DNA from 4 places in the Halomonas sp. KHS3 genome. Region 4 is predicted to be linked to each of the others. Evidence: predicted binding sites of a transcription regulator. Region 4 holds the regulator's gene; each other region holds the start of a gene.

Region 1 (3,346 bases), 280 kb from region 4:
GGCGATGCGCTTTCAATCCCTTCAAGTCATCAAAGAGAATCTGATCAAGGCGATCTGGCGTAGGTAGTGCCACCATTACCTCAAGCGTTCTTGCGGAAGAAGAGGCGTGTGTTGCAAACCGTTTGAGCCAAATCGTGTCGGCTACCGCGATGTGGTTCAGTGTGCCAAAAATCGAGCCGAAGAACGCGCCACGCTCTTCAGCTAGTTCAGAGGCGCTCAGCTTACCGGCGGCATCATAGAGGTTAGTGTTCATCCACTGGTTATAAGTGGCTAACTGTTCGAAGTGTTGTTGAAGTGTCATGAGTTAAGACCCAAAAGCAGCATCTATTTAGAACGTTTGAAATATGGGGGAAGAACAGCATCACCGCCCGCCTGCTACATCAATGAATGACCCCGTTACATAAGAGGCTTCGTCCGAGAGCAACCAAGCGATGGTATTAGCCACTTCTTCAGCGCTACCGCCACGCTGCATAGGAATCTGGGGAGCTAAACGATCAACCCGCCCTGGTTCTCCACCATCGGCATGCATATCAGTGTAGATAAAACCGGGGCGAACGGCGTTAACACGAATCCCCGAGCCAGCAACTTCGCGAGACAACCCCTTGGTTAGGGTATCCATGGCACCTTTCGATGCAGCGTAGTCAACATATTCAAAGGGCGAGCCTGTTTGCGAGGCAAGCGACGAGACATTGACGATTGCACTACCTGCTGGGAAGCGCCTGACGGCTTCTCTAGAGCACAGAAAACAGCTGACCACATTGCTATTAAGCACTTGGTTGAAGCGCTCAAGGTCGATATCGACCAGCTTGGATTGAGTAAACAGTATCCCTGCATTATTAACCAAATGCGTCACCTCGCCCAAGCGCTCCTCTGCTGCATCAAACAGGCGGATAACGTCAGCTTCACTGCTAACATCCGCTTGATAGGCAAACGCTCGACCACCCGCTCGAATAATGCAATCAGCCACATCATCTGCCAGCTCCCTATTAGCAAGATAGTTCACGCACACTGCATAGCCTTTTGCGCCCAGCAATTTTGCGGTGGCCGCTCCGATACCTCGGCTTCCCCCTGTCACGATGACCACTTTCGACATAACGTTTCCTCGCTGACTCTTTAGTCACAAACCCACCTTGCACATTAAACCCACGATAGTTCTTTGGGTAGCGCCCTTTTTGCTGCTGCAAGTTAATTAATTGACTGGCTATTGATTTCTTGCCACCTCACAACTACTGTATATAAAACCATGTCAAAAGAGGTGAACCATGACATCTCTTGGAACACCAAGCTCCTATAAGGGTCGCGGGGCAACATACGACCCACACAATCGTTTTGCGCCTACCCGTAGCGTGGCGGAAGATGACGGTTGGTGGCGGGAAGAGGCCTCTACGACTATCGCTACCGAAGTGCGTGAGGAGGTGAGCAAAAGTGCTTTGTCGTGGAATCGCTCACCAGATTTACCTTTTGATCGCTCGCTGAACCCGTATCGCGGCTGTGAGCATGGCTGCGTTTACTGCTATGCCCGCCCTTCTCACGCCTACTGGGACTTATCGCCAGGGCTAGATTTTGAAACCAAGCTGATTGCCCGTAGCGGTTTAGTGGAGCGGTTAACCGAAGAGCTGTGCCACCCTAATTACGTGTGCCGCCCGATCAACCTTTCCGGCAACACCGACTGCTATCAGCCGTTAGAGGCCACCTACCAAACCACCCGCCGTTTGCTGGAGCTGCTACTGGAGTGTCGCCATCCGGTAACGCTGGTGACTAAAAGCACCTTGGTGCTGCGCGATTTAGAGCTTCTGGCGGAAATGGCCGAGCACCGGCTGGTGCGTGTGTTTGTCAGTTTGACCAGCCTGGATGCCCAATTGAAACGCACATTAGAGCCACGGGCGGCATCACCTCAGGCGCGCTTGCGGGCGATTCGTGAACTGAATACAGCAGGCATTCCCGTGGGTGCTTTAATTTCACCGGTTATTCCGGGGCTAACCGATCATGAAATAGAAAAACTCTTGGAAGCCGCCAGCCGTGCAGGAGCGCGAACCGCCGCCTGGATGCTGCTGCGCTTACCCTATGAAGTGGCGCCGCTATTTGAAGCCTGGTTAGAAGCCCACTACCCGGAGCGCGCGGCGAAAGTGATGAGCCTAATGCGTCAGTGCCGTGGCGGTAAGGCGTACGATGCCAAGTTTGGTAAACGCTTTCGCGGTGAAGGGGTATTTGCTGATTTAATTGCGCAACGCTTTGCCCGCGCCAGCCGCCAGTGGAACATGCAGGATCGCACCGAGCAGGGCTTAAACACCCGGGACTTTCGCCCACCACGAGCGCAGCAGGATTTATTCATTTAAGCTAAGCAGCACGCGCATAAAATAGTTGCAAAGGAAGCCGAATGCCCGCTCTTAGCAAAACCAAATCGAGTTTTTACCGCCGCTTATACGTCGCCCATTTGATCGAACAGGGCGCTGCCAGTGTACCTGCGCTAATCGAGGCCACCGGCATGCCACGACGCACCGCCCAGGATACGATCGCCTCCCTTGCCGAGTTGGATATCGAGTGTGTATTTACTAAGGATGACGGCGAGCGCCACAACATTGGTCGCTACCAGATACGTGATTGGGGGGCGATAGATCCACGCTGGGTGGCCACCCACGCCGAGCGGCTTAAACAGGCGCTTGGCTATGCTATTTAGCCATTATCATTAGACTCTGCCCAGGCCAGCCGTGCAGCGTTGAGGGTAACCGTCAGCGAACTTGCCGCCATGGCGAGTACCGCTACTAGCGGGGGGATCGCCATCAGCACTACCAGCCCGAGTGCCAAGGTATTGTAGAGCGCTGAAAAGAACAGATTCTGAACCATGATGCGTCGCGTACGTTTAGCAATACTAAGCAGTTTGACTACCCCACCCATCCCCGGCGTCATTAGCTGTGCGGAAGCCCCTTCGCGGGCGGCTTCGCTGGCATTTAATGGAGCGATGCCAACATCTGCCGCGGCTAGGCTCAAGGTATCGTTTAAGCCATCACCCACGTAGAGCGTTGGCGATGGCAACCCCTGCAAAAGCCGCGCTTTGGCTTCAGGCGAGCGCTGGGCATAGCAAGCTTCTCTTCCAAGCCCCACCCGTTCACCTAACCAACTAACCGCCCCCTCCCGATCACCGCTGATCATTGCCACCACATACCCTGCATCTAGCAGGTGTTTCACGCTTTTTTCAGCATCTTCCACTGGCTGATCAGTAAGATAGAGCGTGGCTAGCCAGCCTGCACCATCAGCTACCATCACTTGAGTAGCAAAGGCCAGCGCTGTGTCCTCCTCGTGGTCTGGCAGCGCTATCTGATGGCGAGAAAGCCAACCGGCGCTGCCT
Region 2 (3,346 bases), on a different contig from region 4:
TTGAGTGCGTCGCCGCGACCACTTGAATCGCCAGGCTAATCCGCGACAATTCACCGCCGGAGGCGACTTTGGTCAATGGGCGAGCGGGCTGGCCAGGGTTGGCGCTAATCAAAAACTGCACGCGATCAAGGCCTTCAGGGGAGGGCGCGTCTTTAGCGGTGACCTCCACTTCAAAACGGGCTTTGCCCATGGCCAAAAAGCCCAGTTGCTGCTGCACCTCTTTACCCAAGCGAAGTGCGGCTTTTTGACGGCTCTCGCTGAGTTTTTTCGCCTCTTGGCGATAGTCTTCGCGTAGCTCGACGACCCGCGCACTGAGTGCCTCCAGGTCATTGCCACCCTCTTCTAACTGCGCGACTTCCCGCTGTAGGTCAGCATGCAGGGCGCATAGCTCATCAGGAGCAACGTGGTGCTTGCGGGCAATCCGATGGACGTCGGTCATACGCTCTTCAACCCAGGCGAGCCGCTCAGGGTCTAATTCGGTGGTGCTGGCGAGGCGATTGAGTTCGCTGGAGGCCTCTTCCACTTGAATGCGCGCATCGCTCAGCATGGCAAGCGTGTTCGCCAGGGTGCCTTTGTCGCTACCTGGCAGGGCGCTTAAGTGGGTGAACGCTTGGTTGAGCAAAGAGAGTGCGCCGCCCTCGTCACTGGCGCAGCAGTCGGCGGCAAACTGGGTTTCGCGCAGGGTCTCTTCCGCGTGAGCCAGGGTGTGCTGCTCTTCCTCTAACGTGGCTAATTCACCTTCCGCTAAACCGAGCTGATCCAGCTCTTCTACTTGGTAACGCAGCAACTGCCGTTTGGCCTCAACTTCACTGCCTTCTTCGCTTAGCTTCTTCAGCTGCCGACGCGCACTGCGCCACTCGCGGAACGTTTCAGCTAATTGAGTGGTGGCATCGTTTAGGCCTGCGTAATCGTCCAGCAGGGCAAGGTGGGTCTCTTCGCGCATCAGCGCATGGTGAGCATGCTGTCCATGAATTTGAATCAGCTGCTCGCCGAGGGATTTTAGATCCGAGATAGTCGCGGGTTGGCCGTTAATCCAGGCTTTGGAACGGCCGTTGGCGGTGACCACACGGCGCAGCAAGCATTCCTCAGCGGGGAGCTCCCGCGCCGTTAGCCACTCGATGGCGGCGGGCAGGTGTTGAATGTCGAAGCGTGCGGAGAGGTCCGTACGCTCGCGGCCGTGACGCACGCTTCCGGCGTCGGCACGCTCGCCCAGGCAGAGCCCAAGGGCGCCTAACAGGATCGATTTGCCCGCGCCGGTTTCCCCGGTAATCGCGGTCATACCGCCGGTCAAGTCGAGTTCTAAGTGATCGACAATGGCGAAATCTTGAATAGCTAGCTGAGTAAGCATGGCGCCTCCTGAGGCGGTACAGCATAGAAGCTGGATACTTATCCAATAGTTGTTGATTTATACAGTAGTTAATAACTCACTTCAATGCACCTCTTGAGATGGAATTTATGGCCCCCATATAGCGTGCATGATCAGTCAAAGCTAGTGACTTAAAGCTTACTTCTTTGCGCGCCGCCCGCGTGGCCGCGCTCTACTTTTTAGGAGCACAACATGGCGAAAGAACCGCAAACACCAATGGACGATGAGCTGGCCCGCCACGAGCAAGACGCCGATGGCGCCGAGCAAGCAGCTGAGAAGGTTGCTGAAGAGCGCTTGATGGAGGGCGAACTGGAAGGATTGATCAATGACGAAGAGGCGCTAGAGGACAGCGTCGACAACCCGGAAGCGGAAATGCTGGCAGCCCAAGTAGGTGAGTTAGAGCAGAGCTTGGCCGAAGCCAAGGATCAAGCCCTTCGCGCCGCCGCTGAAGCGCAAAACGTGCGCCGTCGTGCGGAGCAGGAAGCGGAAAAAGCCCGCAAGTTTGCCCTGGAGAAGTTCGTTAAAGAGCTGCTGCCAGTGGTAGATAGCCTGGAAAAAGCGCTTGAGACCATGGAAGAGGGTGCATCGGAAGTTCATCGTGAAGGTGTTTCCATGACCTTGAAAATGCAGCTGGATGTACTCAACAAGTTCGGCGTTGAAAGCATTGAACCCCATGGTGAACCCTTCGACCCGCAAGTGCACGAAGCCATGACCATGGTGCCTAACTCGGATCTCGAACCGAACACCGTGATGGACGTTATGCAGAAAGGCTATTTACTCAATGGACGCTTGGTGCGCCCAGCGATGGTTGTAGTGAGTAAAAAAGCCGATTAAGCCACTGGCGGCACAGAGTTTGAAAAAAGTGTGTGAAAAAAAGCCCTTGAAATGTCAGCGGCGGCCCCCAAATAAAGGGCAACCCCGCGGGGAAACCCGCAGACAAGCTTTAAAAACTAAATTTTCAGTTTTGTAACAACCGAATTCGAGGTATTGCTATGGGACGTATAATTGGTATCGACCTGGGCACCACTAACTCTTGTGTGGCCGTGCTCGATGGTGACAGCGCTAAAGTTATCGAAAACGCCGAAGGCGGTCGTACGACGCCTTCTATTATCGCCTACACCGATGATGGTGAAACGCTGGTAGGTCAGGCGGCTAAACGTCAGGCCGTTACTAACCCAGAAAACACCCTGTACGCCATCAAGCGTCTCATTGGCCGTCGCTTTAAAGACGACGTCGTCCAGAAAGACATTAAGATGGTGCCGTACAAAATCAGCGAAGCTGATAACGGTGACGCTTGGGTTGAAGTAAAAGGCAAAAAAATGGCACCGCCGCAGGTAAGCGCGGAAGTGCTGAAGAAAATGAAGAAGACTGCCGAAGACTACCTGGGCGAAGCAGTCACCGAAGCGGTCATTACCGTACCGGCCTATTTCAACGACAGCCAGCGTCAGGCGACCAAAGACGCCGGCCGCATTGCCGGTCTGGACGTTAAGCGCATTATTAACGAGCCGACCGCTGCCGCACTGGCCTACGGTATGGACAAATCCCGCGGCGACAAAACCATCGCGGTCTACGACCTGGGTGGCGGCACCTTCGATATCTCGATCATCGAAATTGCCGATGTCGACGGCGAAACCCAGTTTGAAGTGTTGGCCACCAACGGTGACACCTTCCTGGGCGGCGAAGACTTTGACTTGGCGATGATCAACTACCTGGTAGACCAGTTCAAGTCTGACAGCGGCATTGATCTGTCTGGCGACAACCTGGCCATGCAGCGCCTGAAAGAAGCTGCCGAAAAAGCCAAAATTGAGCTGTCTAGCGCTCAGCAGACCGATGTGAACCTGCCTTACATCACCGCCGACAACACTGGCCCGAAACACCTTAACGTTAAGGTGACTCGTGCCAAGCTGGAGTCACTGGTGGAAGAGCTGGTTCAGCGCTCGCTCGAGCCGTGCAAAATGGCCCTGAAAGATGCAGGCCTAT
Region 3 (3,346 bases), on a different contig from region 4:
TCAGCGCCAACGGTAGGCCTGTCAGCAGCCAGTGTACGGCCACTTTGGCCAAACTTAGCGCGACTAACGGCTGCGGCGCCAATAGCAGTTGCTCCAGACTACCGTCGTCATAATCGCTGCGAAACAGGCTGTCTAATGAAAGCAGCGCGGCTAACAAAGCTGCGACCCACAGCAAACCTGGAGCAATCACCGCTAACAGCTCAGGGTCGGGCGAAATAGCGATCGGGAACAGCGTGATCACCAGGGCAAAAAACACCAGTGGGTTGAGCACTTCGCCACGGCGTCTCAGCAATAGCGTTAAGTCACGCACTAGCGTGGCCTTCACTGCGGTCATTAACCCACCACTATGCTCACGCAGTGGCACTGCTGAAACCTGTTGAGCGGTCTCCGAACTTTGTGAAGAGCTGTGCAACCCTTTCTCCTTTACCCTAGGGATATCCGTCTGAGCAACGGTGAAGCGGTTAACTCGTGGTGTGTCGTTACTAACACACAGCCCCCCGCCTGAGCGTGGGCAACCAGCTGTTTCTCTAGATCAGCGACGCCGTGGCGATCAATCGCGGTGAAAGGCTCATCCAGTACCCATAGGGCGCGCGGCGTTAACGTTAAGCGCGCCAGGGCAACACGGCGCTGTTGCCCTGCTGAGAGTTGCCCTGCGGGCACATCTTCAAAGCCTGCCAACCCAACCCGTTCAAGAGCTTCCAGGCGCTGATCTTCATTACCACTTTCCCCGCTTAACGCCTGATACCAGGCTAAATTTTCTAACGGGGAAAGCCCTGACTTAATGCCCGGTGCATGTCCTAAATAGAGCAAATTCGCGAGAAAATGTTCACGTGCTTCGTTCATCGCAGCGCCATTCCAGAACAGTTCGCCCTGGTAGTCACTGAGCTGGCCGGAGAGAATTTTCAGAAGGCTGGTTTTACCACTACCATTGGGCCCTTCAATTCGCACTATCTCGCCGCTGCGAACCTCCAGATCTAACCCTTGAAACAGCCAGCGGTCATCGCGTTCACAGGCAAGCTGGCGGGCTTGTAGACACAGGCTCAAGCGTCTCTCCTGGCATATTGATTTCGCGTCGAACTCTACACGTAAAGCCCCTTTCTCGCCACTCACACAATGCGGCGCTGGGTCGCAGCGTGATCTTCATCAATATGTCGTGAGAGCAATTATCTCTGGCACTGTATGCAAAAACAGGTCTACAATGAAAACCACTGTATGAAAGAACATGCAATGGAGATTCTTTGATGACCCTATCGATGGCAGCACCTACCGTTACGTTTGGCCGTAGACAACCGGCACCGCGCCCTTACGCAATGGCGCCTAGCATTACCCGACGCAATACCTATGCACTCAAAGTGCGTGGCAATGCACTGTGTGATTGCAACTTGTTCGATGGCGATGTCATTATTATCCGGCGCTATCAACACGATACCCAGACAGAAACTGCCGTTGCCGAAATAAACCAGCAAACGATCGCCTTGAGGCAGCTCTCTATCAGCCGCTTTGGCGTAGAGCTATGGCCAGAAGATACTTTGCAGCCAGCGCTATTTTTGCACAACCGGGATATTCAGGTACTCGGCATGGTAATGGGTGTGAAAAGTGAGACTACCTTTACGGAGCATTAATGCGCTATCGGGTTCCCGAGTTACCCACAGGGTCATGGCACACGGCTGACATTGAAGTAGAAAAGAGCCAATTTATCACCTGGATCTGCCACGCTCCCGATATCAACGCATTCACTACTCTGCTGAATGCGGCGAAAACCGCGCATCCTAATGCCAGCCACCACTGCACTGCCTACATTGCCGGGCCACCCGGCGAGCAAAATCTGATTGGCTTTTCCGATGATGGCGAGCCTGGCGGCACCGCTGGCCGCCCCATGTATCAGGTTCTCCAGGGGAGCCAACTGGGCCAGATTGGCTGTGTGGTCATTCGTTATTTTGGCGGTACAAAGCTCGGCACCGGTGGCTTAGCCCGCGCCTACGCTCAGGCGGTTAGCCATGCCCTTGAGACACTCGCTACCCGGGAAGTGGTTGAGCGCGACACCTACACCCTGCGCCTTACTTTTGCCAATGAAGCGATTGCCCGCGCCTGGTGCGAAGAGCACGACATCCCTATTGAGCAAGCCGACTACGATGGTGATGGCGTTCGCCTGACCATTGGCTGGCCACGGGACTGCCCGCTTGACCTTGCCCCGCTAGAAAACCGCTTGAAGAGTGCTATTGAGGTTCTCTCTGCACCAAAGGCATAACGCAGCAGATGAAAGGGCCCCATATGTCATTGCGAGGAGCTTGCGACGCGGCAATCTCGTTCTGCGGGGGCAAACAAACCGAGATCGCCGCGCTTCGCTCGCGATGACACTCACCGGCCATTGCGAGGAGCCTGCGACGAAGCAATCTCAAGCCTACCCTGAGAACCAACCCCAGATTGCTTCACTGCGTTCGCAATGACACCCCTATGTCGTTGATGGCAGAGGACTAGTTAACCCAGGTATTTAATCATTACCCCGGCCGCGACTGCCGACCCAATAACACCCGCCACGTTGGGGCCCATGGCATGCATCAGCAGGAAGTTATGTGGGTTGGACTCCAGCCCCACCTTATTCGCCACCCGCGCTGCCATAGGCACGGCGGAAACGCCCGCGGCACCGATCAATGGGTTGATGGGCATTTTGCTCACCAGGTTCATCAGCTTGGCCATCAATACCCCAGCGGCCGTGCCGATACCAAAGGCGACAATACCCAGACCTAATATCCCCAGCGTCTCAAATGCCAGGAAACTCTCGGCCATCAGTTTGGAGCCTACCGACAGTCCCAGGATAATCGTGACGATATTGATCAAGGCGTTTTGCGCGGTATCCGACAAGCGCTCGACTACGCCACACTCACGCATCAGATTACCGAAGCAGAACATACCGAGTAGCGGTGCCGCATCGGGCAGAAACAGCGCGACCAGAATCAGCAGCATCAGCGGGAAGATGATTTTTTCCAGCTTGGAGACCGGCCGCAACTGGGTCATCTTGATTTGACGCTCTTTATCGGTGGTCAGCAGACGCATGATGGGCGGCTGTATCAGCGGTACCAACGCCATATAGGCGTAGGCAGCCACCGCGATAGCACCCAGCAGCTCCGGCGCCAGCACGCTGGAGACGTAGATGGAGGTCGGGCCATCCGCCCCGCCAATAATACCAATGGCGGCGGCCTGATTGAGCGAGAAATCCATGATGCCCATCGAGGTGAGCGCCACGGCACCAAACAAAGTGGCAAAAATGCCAAACTGAGCGGCCGCACCTAAAAACAGCGTGCGCGGATTGGCCAGCAGCGGACCGAAGTCGGTCATGGCGCCCACA
Region 4 (3,346 bases):
TGCGCGCGCTATGCGGGGCGAGTGATCAATATTCACCACAGCTTTTTGCCCTCTTTTGCCGGGGCTAAGCCCTACCACCAGGCCTACCAGCGGGGGGTTAAGCTGATTGGCGCTACCTGCCACTATGTGACCGAGGAACTCGACGCAGGCCCCATCATCGAACAGGATATCCATCGCGTTAGCCACTGTCATACGCCTACTGATCTAGTCCGCTTTGGTCGTGATGTGGAGAAAGCCGTGCTCGCTCGCGGTTTGCGTTGGCACTTAGAGGATCGTGTGTTGGTGCATGGCAACAAGACAGTGGTATTTAGCTAAGTACTCTATAATGCCCGCCCATCAACCTGAGAGGCCGCCATGTCATTTGCGCAAAGTGTATTAGCGCCCTGGGCGCTGCTGCTCACCTGGCTACTCTCGTTAGCAGTGATCGCATGGGCGCTTTGGGGGCGGCCCTGGCAGGTGTTGATAGCGGATTCAGCGCTTCAGCACCGCTGGCTGGGTGCTACGCTGGCGGTGATGCTGATGTGGCAGCTTCGTGCCCAGGCTGTTGATTGGCTAACGCTACACCTTGTTTTTACAGTATTGATGACACTCGTTTTTAAAGCGCCATTAGCGCTGATTAGCAACGTGCTGATCAACATTGCCATGGTGGTGATTGGCCGCAATGAGTGGATGTTGCTGGGGGCAAATGTGCTGGTTACCGGGATCGTCCCGGCGGCCGTTATTGGCACGGTATGGCGGCTGGTAGATCGCCGCCTGCCGGATAACTTGATGGTATTTCTGTTTGCCTGCGGCTTTTTTGGCGCGGCGCTGGCAACGCTGGGAGGAGGCTTGGCGGCGGTAGTGCTGATTATCGTCGCGGGTACAGACCCTGAGGCGATCTATCTCGCCCAGGAGTATGCGCGTTTTTTACCACTGCTAATGCCTTCAGAGGCATTTATTACTGGCATGCTGCTGAGCATCCTGCTGGTCTATCACCCAAACTGGGTGGCCACCTTCAATGACCACCGCTATATCGACCTGCAGTAGCGGATTTATTAGCCGAGTGCCTGGCCGTTGCCACCACGAATTACGCCGACTCCAACGCCTTCAATATCGAGCGCTTGAGAGCGCAGGTCGATTTCAATGGGCGCAAAATCAGGGTTCTCTGCAAACAGCGTCACTTGATGCCCCTGGCGTTTGAAGCGTTTAACCGTTACTTCATCGTCCAGGCGGGCAACCACGATCTGGCCATCGCGAACCCGGTCAGTGCGATGAACCGCCAGTAAATCACCTTCCAAAATGCCAATATCCTTCATGGAAAGGCCGCGTACGCGCAGCAGATAGTCAGCTTTGGGAGTGAAGTACTCGGCCGGTAGCGGGCAGTAGCGATCAATATGTTCGGCGGCCAAAATGGGGCTGCCGGCAGCTACTTCCCCGATCACAGGCAGGCCAGTGGGTGGGGCTTCCACGTTGGTTGTGGGTAAGGCGGGGACTGCGCTATCCAGGACTTCTTGAGGTTCCTGGTTGGGCAGGCGGATGCCGCGAGAGGTGTTGCGGATAATGCGAATAACGCCTTTGCGTTCCAGCGCGCGCAGGTGCTCTTCAGCCGCATTGGGTGAGCGGAAGCCAAGTGCTTTGGCAATCTCGGCGCGGGTAGGAGGGTAGCCAAATTCGCCCATGGTCTTAACGATAAAATCAAACACGTGCTGTTGGCGAGCGGTTAGCGGACGCGACATACCAGACTCCATAAATAGTGAATAGACAGTAACAAGTTAAATGTCGACTTAATCAATAAGTGTTTAAGTATACAGTATGTTCCTCTGTCCAGTATATGGCTTGTCAGTGCCTATTGCCGATGTCTATGCAATTTTTCTAATCGTTTGAAACTAAGTTTCTGCTTATTTAATACGTCACATTTTGTCAATAAATCAAGCGTTGAGCCCGCCTACGTTATGGCATAGTATTTTGCTATGTTTTAAACACCTGTTTCCCTGGAGAGCGACATGGCTCAATCTGATACGGTGACCCGTATACTCGACACCGCCGAGGTGCTGTTTGCAGAGCGGGGTTTTGCTGAAACTTCGCTGCGCAACATCACTAGCAAAGCGCGGGTTAACTTAGCCGCTGTTAATTACCATTTTGGTTCCAAAAAAGCCTTGATTCAGGCCGTTTTTGCCCGCTACCTGGATCCGTTTAGTCAGCGCTTTCATACTGCGCTAGATGAGCTCGAGGGCCAACACGCCGGGCGCGTTATCCCGCTGGAAACACTGCTCGAGACCATGGCAACTACCGTTCTCGCGGTGCCCGCCGAGCGCAATAGTTTGAAAGTGTTTATGCGCCTGCTGGGTCTTGCCTACAGTCAAGCACAGGGACATCTAAGACGTTATATCCAGGAAGAGTATGGCGATGTGTTTACACGCTTCACCGAGCTTGTGCGCAAAGCAACGCCGGATCTGCCTGACGCCGAGCGTTTTTGGCGGCTACACTTTGTGCTCGGCACGGTAATCTTTACCCTGTCTGGCCTTGATGCGCTACGCGATATCGCGGAGAAGGATTACCACGAGCAGGTCTCTGTGCGTGATTTGGTCAGGCGATTGCTCCCGGTAGTGGTGGCTGCTATGAATGCGCCGTTACCCATAGCCCTTGACGGTGCCAAGCCAGAAGAAGGAAAACATGCGAACTCCTACGCTAGCTGAGCTACCTCCAACGGAACATATCTGGCTGGAGATTGATACTACCGAACAGTTGCTGCGCTGTTGGCGAGGGCCAAAAGTGCTCCATGAGTGTTCTATTTCATCCGGTGCTGCCGGAAGCGGGGAGCGCAATGGCAGTGGTAAAACCCCCCGCGGGTGGCACTATGTGCGCGCGGCCATTGGCGGAGATATGCCCGAAAATGCGGTGTTTCGAGGTCGCCGCTGGACGGGCGAGACATTTTCGCCCGAACTCGCCGAAGAGCATCCAGAGCGTGACTGGATTCTGACCCGCATACTGTGGCTGTGTGGCTTGGAAAAGGGCGTGAACCGCGGTGGTCAGGTGGACTCGCAACGGCGCTATATTTACCTGCACGGGACGCCGCCTGACGAGCCCATGGGCGTTGCTGCGTCCCACGGCTGTATTCGTTTACGCAATCCTGATCTGCTCTATATCTTTTCGTTAGCGTTGCCGGGTACCCCTGTTTGGTTGCACGGTGGCCGCCAGTCCTTTGATTGATCAGATTTTGACACCGCTAGACGATCGTCTAGAATCATCGCCCCTTTTCATGGACCTATCACGATGACTCAACCGTTAGGCCCGGTCATGCTTGACCTTGAAGGCCCAAAATTGACGGCTGCAGAAAAACGCTTGCTTCTAGAACCGACGGTAGGGG

Evidence for each region. Region 4 encodes LexA, which represses DNA repair genes until DNA is damaged. Its sites were predicted from a motif close to TACTGTNTANNTANACAGTA; they were not measured.
Region 1: the regulator LexA is predicted to act here: its motif matches at 1,228-1,247, upstream of RO22_RS14690 (PA0069 family radical SAM protein).
Region 2: the regulator LexA is predicted to act here: its motif matches at 1,396-1,415, upstream of recN (DNA repair protein RecN).
Region 3: the regulator LexA is predicted to act here: its motif matches at 1,174-1,193, upstream of RO22_RS03560 (LexA family protein).

The regions. Positions count from the first base shown of each region.
Region 1 covers NZ_JWHY01000005.1:324,173-327,518, forward strand. Annotated here, with positions in the region: gene RO22_RS14680 (DinB family protein) at 1-301, opposite strand, end outside; gene RO22_RS14685 (SDR family oxidoreductase) at 362-1,093, opposite strand; gene RO22_RS14690 (PA0069 family radical SAM protein) at 1,263-2,336, shown strand; gene RO22_RS14695 (helix-turn-helix domain-containing protein) at 2,378-2,677, shown strand; gene RO22_RS14700 (heavy metal translocating P-type ATPase) at 2,674-3,346, opposite strand, start outside.
Region 2 covers NZ_JWHY01000014.1:13,125-16,470, forward strand. Annotated here, with positions in the region: gene recN (DNA repair protein RecN) at 1-1,348, opposite strand, end outside; gene grpE (nucleotide exchange factor GrpE) at 1,559-2,200, shown strand; gene dnaK (molecular chaperone DnaK) at 2,359-3,346, shown strand, end outside.
Region 3 covers NZ_JWHY01000002.1:273,152-276,497, reverse strand. Annotated here, with positions in the region: gene ccmB (heme exporter protein CcmB) at 1-334, opposite strand, end outside; gene ccmA (cytochrome c biogenesis heme-transporting ATPase CcmA) at 424-1,044, opposite strand; gene RO22_RS03560 (LexA family protein) at 1,242-1,622, shown strand; gene RO22_RS03555 (IMPACT family protein) at 1,622-2,248, shown strand; gene RO22_RS03550 (sodium ion-translocating decarboxylase subunit beta) at 2,479-3,346, opposite strand, start outside.
Region 4 covers NZ_JWHY01000005.1:39,994-43,339, reverse strand. Annotated here, with positions in the region: gene purU (formyltetrahydrofolate deformylase) at 1-315, shown strand, start outside; gene RO22_RS13305 (energy-coupling factor ABC transporter permease) at 355-1,026, shown strand; gene lexA (transcriptional repressor LexA) at 1,035-1,715, opposite strand; gene RO22_RS13295 (TetR/AcrR family transcriptional regulator) at 1,983-2,675, shown strand; gene RO22_RS13290 (L,D-transpeptidase) at 2,653-3,189, shown strand; gene nagZ (beta-N-acetylhexosaminidase) at 3,253-3,346, shown strand, end outside.